DNA from 2 places in the Burkholderia mayonis genome. Region 1 is predicted to be linked to the other one. Evidence: riboswitches for the same ligand, from Rfam matches in the RefSeq annotation. Region 1 holds a riboswitch; the other holds the start of a gene.

Region 1 (3,344 bases):
GGCATCGCGTCAGAACTCCACGCCGCGCTGCGCCTTCACCCCTTGCTCCTTGTACGGATGCTTGACGATCCGCATCTCGGTGACGAGGTCGGCCGCGTCGACGAGCGCGTCGGGCGCGTGCCGGCCCGTCACGACGACGTGCAGCATCGGCGCGCGCGCGGCGATCGTCGCGAGCACCTCGTCGAGCGGCAGATATTCGTATTTGAGCACCGTGTTCAGCTCGTCGAGGATCACCATCCGGTAGTCGCCGCTCTCGATCATCCGGCGCGCCTCGTCCCAGCCCTTGCGGGCGGTCGCGACGTCGGCGTCGCGGTTCTGCGTGTTCCACGTGTAGCCGTCGCCCATCGTGACGAAGTCGCATTGCGCGTTCGCGCCGAGGAAATCGCGCTCGGACGTGTGCAGCGCGCCCTTGATGAACTGCACGACGCCGACCCGCATCCCGTGGCCGAGCATCCGCACGGCCATCCCGAACGCGGCCGTGCTCTTGCCCTTGCCGTTGCCGGTGTTGACGATCAGCAAGCCTTTCTCGACGGTCGCGGCCGCCTGTTTCTTCTCGTGGCCCGCGCGGCGGCGCTCGGCCATGCGTTGATGCGATTCGGAATCGGTTTTCATCGACTGGCGTCCTGTGAGTCGTGTGGTTCGTGGATCGGAAGACGGGGCGCGGCGCGCGTCACAGCGGACCGGCGAGCGCCGCCGTCACGCCGTCGAGCGCGAGCTTGCGCACGACGAGCGCGCCGTTCGGCGCGGCGAGGAGCGCGCACGGCTCGCAGACGCCGTCGACGCCGAACCGCCCGCGCGCGGCGGCCGAAGGCGGCGTGCCGGCCGCAAACGGCGTTGCGCGCGCTGCGCGCGCGATCTGCGCGGCGATCTCGTCGCGCGAGAACGCGGCGAGCGGCCAGCCGTGGCGCGCGCAGCATTCGACGAGGCCCGGCTCGTGCGCTTTCGCGTCGAGCGTCGCGACGACGCCGACGTCGGCGAGCGACGCATGCGGCAGATGCGCGAGCGCGGCGCGGATCGCGGCCTCGATCGCATCGGCGGGCCGTCCCGCGCGGCAGCCGATGCCGAGCGCGACGCGCATCATCGGGCGGCCGCGCGAGAGGGGCGGGCGCGCGGGTTCCGGCGGCGTGAGTCGGATGGAATCATGTGGTCTCGGCAGTCGACGTCCGGCTTGCCAGCCGGTGCGCCATGCGTTGCGCGCCCGGTTCCGTCCCTCGCGGGACCGGGCGTTCGGCGAGCGCGGCTCGCCCCCTGCGTCGGCCGGTATCCGGGCTGACCGCTTGCCATCCCGCCGCCTTCCCGTCCGTGGCGAGGACAGTGGCGCAATGGCGGAATGCGCGAACGCGGCGTGCGCGTCGCAGGCGGCGTACCGTTGCGAGGACAGCACAGGCTGCGCGGGCTGGCCGCTTCCTGTTTCCCGTTTGACTGAGCGCGCGATCGCGCGCTCGGGCACCGAACGCGCGCATACGATAGCACAGCGCCGACCGCGCGAGGGCGGCATGCGGAGGGCGCGCCGCGCCCGCGCCGCCTTTTGTCCGCCTTGACGCGCTGCGCCCGCGCGCCTACACTCGCTCGCGTTTTGGTGCTCGCGTGCGGGTTCTGTCGCACGCAGTTAAACGGGAAGCAGGGAGCGTCGCCGCGTCGCGGTCCGCCAACCTGCGCTGCCCCCGCAACGGTAAGCGAATGCATCGCGCGAGCGATGCGGCGCCGGCTTCTCCGCATGCCCGCCGGCATGCGCGGCCAACCACTGGACGCATTGTGTCCGGGAAGGTGAAGCGGCGTTTTCGTCAGCCCGGATACCGGCCGAGACGCAGGGTCTGTTCGCCGATCGAGCGCATGCGCCGCGCGACAGCGAGCGGTCCCGGGGTTCAGCGCCGCGGGGATGCGGCGTGTCGTCCACGGCTTCATCGCGTCGCTTGCCGCCGCTGTGTGGCTCGTCCCCGTCCGATGCCGCGTGCTTCGGCCCGCGTCGCGCGCATGTCGCGAGCGCGCGCCGGCGCGCCGCACGCATGGGCGAACGACGGGCCGGGCGGGCAGCATGCGCATCGCGCGCGATGTCGCGCGTGTTGGCATTCTTCTTGTTTGTCGACCGTTCGCAAAGGGAGCGCCATGCTCAAATCGTTTCTCCGCCTCTTCAACGACAGTCCCGCCGAGCTGCGCGGGAAGATCGTCGGCATCTACGCGCTGCTGATCGCATTCAACGTCGGCGCATGGATCTGGGCGTTCGCCGCGTTCCACGGCCAGCCGGTGCTGCTCGGCACCGCGCTGCTCGCGTACACGTTCGGGCTGCGCCACGCGGTCGACGCCGACCACATCGCCGCGATCGACAACGTCACGCGCAAGCTGATGCACGAGCGCAAGAATCCGCTCGGCGCGGGGCTCTTCTTCTCGCTCGGCCATTCGACGGTCGTGATCCTGATGACGGTCGCGGTCGCGCTGACGGCGGCGACGCTCGCCGCGCGCTTCGAAGGGATGAAGGCGTGGGGCGGCGTGATCGGCACGAGCGTGTCGGCGTTCTTCCTGCTCGTGCTCGCGTTCGCGAACCTGCTGATCCTGATCTCCGTATACCGGACGTTCCGCGCGGTGCGGCGCGGCGAGCCGCTCGTCGAGCAGGATCTCGACATCCTGCTCAACCAGCGCGGTTTCTTCGCGCGGATCTTCCGGCCGCTGTTCGCGATCGTGTCGCGCAGCTGGCATCTGTATCCGATCGGCTTTCTGTTCGGCCTGGGCTTCGACACCGCGACCGAGATCGCGCTGTTCGGCATCTCGGCCACGCAGGCGCACGGCGGCCTGTCGTTCTGGTCCGTGATGGCGCTGCCGATCCTCTTCACCGCGGGGATGACGCTCGTCGACACGACGGACGGCATCATGATGATGGGCGCGTACCGCTGGGCGTTCGTGCGGCCGATCCGCAAGATCTACTACAACATGACGATCACGTTCGTGTCGGTGCTCGTCGCCGTCGTGATCGGCGGAATCGAGGCGCTCGCGCTGATCGGCGACAAGCTCGCGCTCAAGGGCGGCCTGTGGGACTTCGCCGCGATGGCGGCCGAGCATTTCGGCATCCTCGGCTATTTCGTGATCGGCCTGTTCGTCGCGAGCTGGGCCGTGTCGGCGCTCATCTACCGGATCAAGCGCTACGACGACATCGACGTGACGATCTCCGCGTGAGCCGCGCGCATCCGTGACCGCTTCCCCATTGACCCGACACCGACCAACGGAATACCCATGCAAATGCGCAAAATCCCCGTGACGATCGTCACGGGCTTCCTCGGCAGCGGCAAGACGACGCTCTTGCGCCACATCATCCAGAACGCGGGCGGCCGCCGGATCGTCGTGATCGTCAA
Region 2 (3,344 bases), 750 kb from region 1:
CGGCGCCGCGCGCGTCGGCCCTCATGCTGCCACTCGCGCGCGAAGGCACGAACGCCGCGACCGGCCGTCAGCGCTGCTGCCAGCCGAGCGTGACGTAGGCGCCGCGGCGCGGCGTGTTGTACGCATATGCAAGCTCGTAGTCCTTGTCGAACAGGTTGTCGATGCGCGCGCTCACGTACCACGACTTCGTGATGTCGTAGCGCGCTGACAGATTGACGATCCCGTATCCGCCGAGGCGGTTGCCGTAATCGTCGCGCGGTCCGCTCACGAACCATTCGCCGCCGACGCGCCAGCCGCCGAACGAGCGATTCGCCGAGACCGACGCGAAGCGCCGCGCGCGCCGGGTCAGATCCTCGCCGGCGGTTTCGTCGATCGGGTTCTGCAGCGTCGCCGCGACCCGCACGGCCGTCTTGCCGACATGCCCCTGCCAAGAACCCTCGACGCCCTGCACTTTCGCGCGGCCGACGTTCTGCGCGACATAGTAGGGCCCGCTCGCGGCGGGACGATAGTCGATCAGGTTCGTGTAGCGCGTCTGAAACGCAGTAACGCGCACGACGCCCACCGCATCCGACGCATACTGCACGGCCGCCTCGATCGAATGGCTGCGCTCGGGCCGGATCGACGGATTGCCTGCGTTCGGATAGTACAGATCGTTGAAGCTCGGCGCGCGAAACGCGCTCGAATAGCTCGCGGACACCTTCCAACGCTCGGTGACGTCGAGCCCGTAGCCGAGATAGTAGCTGTTCGCGCCGCCGAAATCGGAGTAGTGGTCGCGGCGCACGTTCGCCTGGAACTGGCTGTCGCCGATGCGTCCGGTGTAGCCGAGCCAGCCGGAATTCACGTGGCGCTCGGGTGCGGCGAACACGTTCGATTCGAACGACTGGTCGAGCCGCTCGTAGCCCGCCTGGATCTTGTGGCCGCGCGCAATCGTGAAATCGTTCTGCCACGAGTACTGGCGGTTGTCGGTGTCGAAGTGGTCGGTGTACGCGCCGTTCAGCGCCGACTGGCTGCGGTCCTTGCCGCTCGACACGTTCACGCGCGTCGTCCACCAGCCGGTGAGCTGGCCGTTCGCGAACGCGGACATCTGCTGGACCCGGCTGTACAGATCGTTCAGATCGGTCGGCGCGCCAAATGCGTCGTCGAAGCTGTTCTTGCCGTTCGCCTGGAAGTACGTGACGCCCGCATCCCACTTGTCGCTGAACGCGTGCCTGAGCGAAGCGGACGCGCTCTCGTTCAGATAGCCGTTCGCGTTCGGATTCGCTTGCGGCTTGAGCGCGGGATCGAGCGACGAGAATCCGTCGGTCTTGAAGCGCGCGAGCGACACGCTGAACGTCGTCTTTCCGTCCTGGTCGAGCCGGCCCGACACGCCTGCGCTCTGCGTCTGCGTGTGATAGCTGCCGTAGCTCGCCGAGAAATCGAAGCGCGGCGGATGATTGCCGCCGCGCTTCGTGAACACCTGCACGACGCCGCCGATGGCGCCGGACCCATACAGCGACGACACATTGCCGTTCACCACTTCGACGCGCTCGATCTGGTCGAGCGGAAGCTGACTGATCTGCGCCTGCCCGAGACTCGCCGAATCGACACGCACGCCGTCGATAAGCACGAGCGATTGCGTCGGCTGTGCGCCGCGCAGAAAGAGGCTTGCGCTTGCGCCCGGCCCGCCGTTGCGCACGATCTGTGCGCCGGGCGCGAGCGCGAGCAGGCCGGGCAGATCGGTCGCGCCGCTGTCGGCGATGTCCTGCGCATCGAAGAGCGTCGTTTGCGGGATCGCGTCGGCGAGCGTCTGCGGCCCGCGCTGCGCGGTGACGACGATCGGCGCGAGCTGCGCGGCCAAAGCAGATGCCGAAGAAGCAGAAGACGCGGAAGCTGCGGACGGCGCAGGCAAGACTGAAGAAGCGGGCGAAAACGATGACGATGACGAAACGGACGCGTCGCCTTGCGCAAGCGCGACGCACGGCAACCCGGACAGAGCGGCGAGCGCTGCGCGGGCGAGAGGGGTTCGCATGAAGGCATCCTGTTGAGCCACTGCGGCGCCCGCTTCCCCGCAGGCCCCGGCATCACGGAGACGGGCGCGCCCGTCTCCCCGCCTTGGCCGGTATCCGGGCTGACGACGTCACCGCCTCGCCTTCCCGCGCGCGAAGCGCAGTGGCACAGGGTCGGCGGCCGGCCGAAGAGGCCGGGCCGACGCATCGAGAGTGCGGCTTGCATCGGAACCGATGCGATCGCTTACCGTTGCGGGGGCAGCGCAGGTTGGCTCGGTCCTGGCGGACGTCGCGCCCTGCTTCCCGTTTAACCGCGCGCGAAGCGCGCGAGCACCGAGGCGGCGCCAGTTTAGGAGCGCGCGCGCGGCAGCGTCAAGGAAACGCGACGACGCAGCGCAAGAAACCTCGCCGCGCATGCCGATAAACAGATCGGCATCAACGAACGACGAAGACGATTTCGCGGCGAGAAGCGGGGGTGTTACGTCTAGAAACGTTACAGATATCGGAATGTCGTTTATTCCGCGCTAAAATGCTCGGTCTTTAGAGGACGCAGCAGATGCTCAACGAACTCGAAACCCTATCTCAAAACATCGGCCGCCTGATCGCGCTGAATCAACGCCATCAAGCGGAACGGCTCGCGCTCGAGGAGCAGGTCGCGCAATTGCGCACGGAGGCGGAAACGCTGCGCGCGGAACTCGAGCAACTACGCGACGAGCGCAACGCGCTCGCGGCGGAACGCGACACGCTGTCGGCGAAGATCGACGACGCGCAGGTGAAGCTCAACGCGATCCTCGAAAAATTGCCGCGCACGAAAAGCGTGCCGGATGCGGAAAACCAGCTCGACCTGCTCGCGCCGCAGGCGAGCGATGAAGGCGAAGGCACGACCGGCCACGGAGAACATGCATGAGCGCCAAGCAGATCGAAGTATCGATTCTCGGCCAGGCGTATCGTCTCGCCTGCTCGCCCGAAACCGAAGCGGCGCTCCTCGAAGCGGTCGCGCGCGTCGACGCGGAAATGTCGAAGATCCGAGCGAACAGCTCGGTGCGCGGCACCGATCGCATCGCCGTGATGGCGGCGCTGTCGCTCGCGTCGGAATTGCTGAGGCTGCAACAGAGCGTGCGTCACGGAGAAGCGTTCCCTGCGGAAGAAATCCGGCGTACAATGCGCCAAATGAATGAACAGCTCGGTGCAGTGCTCGCACAGCACGAGGTGCAGTAAGCAAGTTTCACCAGGTTCGGCCAATGCTTGATCTATCGTGGTCAAGCTGCTGAATTCAAAGGTGATTCGAACAGTTAAGTCAGCTTCCCTGCCTGGTTCGCCAAGGTCATATATTCCTTGAACCAATGCCATGTGCACGGT

Evidence for each region. Region 1 has a riboswitch for cobalamin ahead of WS70_RS08975 (HoxN/HupN/NixA family nickel/cobalt transporter). Riboswitches for the same ligand answer to the same signal wherever they lie in the genome.
Region 2: another riboswitch for cobalamin. It lies ahead of WS70_RS05305 (TonB-dependent receptor domain-containing protein); the one in region 1 lies ahead of WS70_RS08975 (HoxN/HupN/NixA family nickel/cobalt transporter).

What each region holds. Positions count from the first base shown of each region.
Region 1 covers NZ_CP013386.1:1,811,738-1,815,081, forward strand. The annotation lists gene WS70_RS08960 (cobyrinate a,c-diamide synthase) at 1-5, opposite strand, end outside; gene cobO (cob(I)yrinic acid a,c-diamide adenosyltransferase) at 10-612, opposite strand; gene WS70_RS08970 (cobalamin biosynthesis protein) at 671-1,081, opposite strand; cobalamin riboswitch at 1,239-1,470, opposite strand; cobalamin riboswitch at 1,561-1,819, shown strand; gene WS70_RS08975 (HoxN/HupN/NixA family nickel/cobalt transporter) at 2,107-3,168, shown strand; gene cobW (cobalamin biosynthesis protein CobW) at 3,226-3,344, shown strand, end outside.
Region 2 covers NZ_CP013386.1:1,057,077-1,060,420, reverse strand. The annotation lists gene WS70_RS05305 (TonB-dependent receptor domain-containing protein) at 68-2,008, opposite strand; cobalamin riboswitch at 2,077-2,338, opposite strand; gene WS70_RS05300 (hypothetical protein) at 2,542-2,892, shown strand; gene WS70_RS05295 (cell division protein ZapA) at 2,889-3,203, shown strand; RNA gene ssrS (6S RNA) at 3,286-3,344, shown strand, end outside.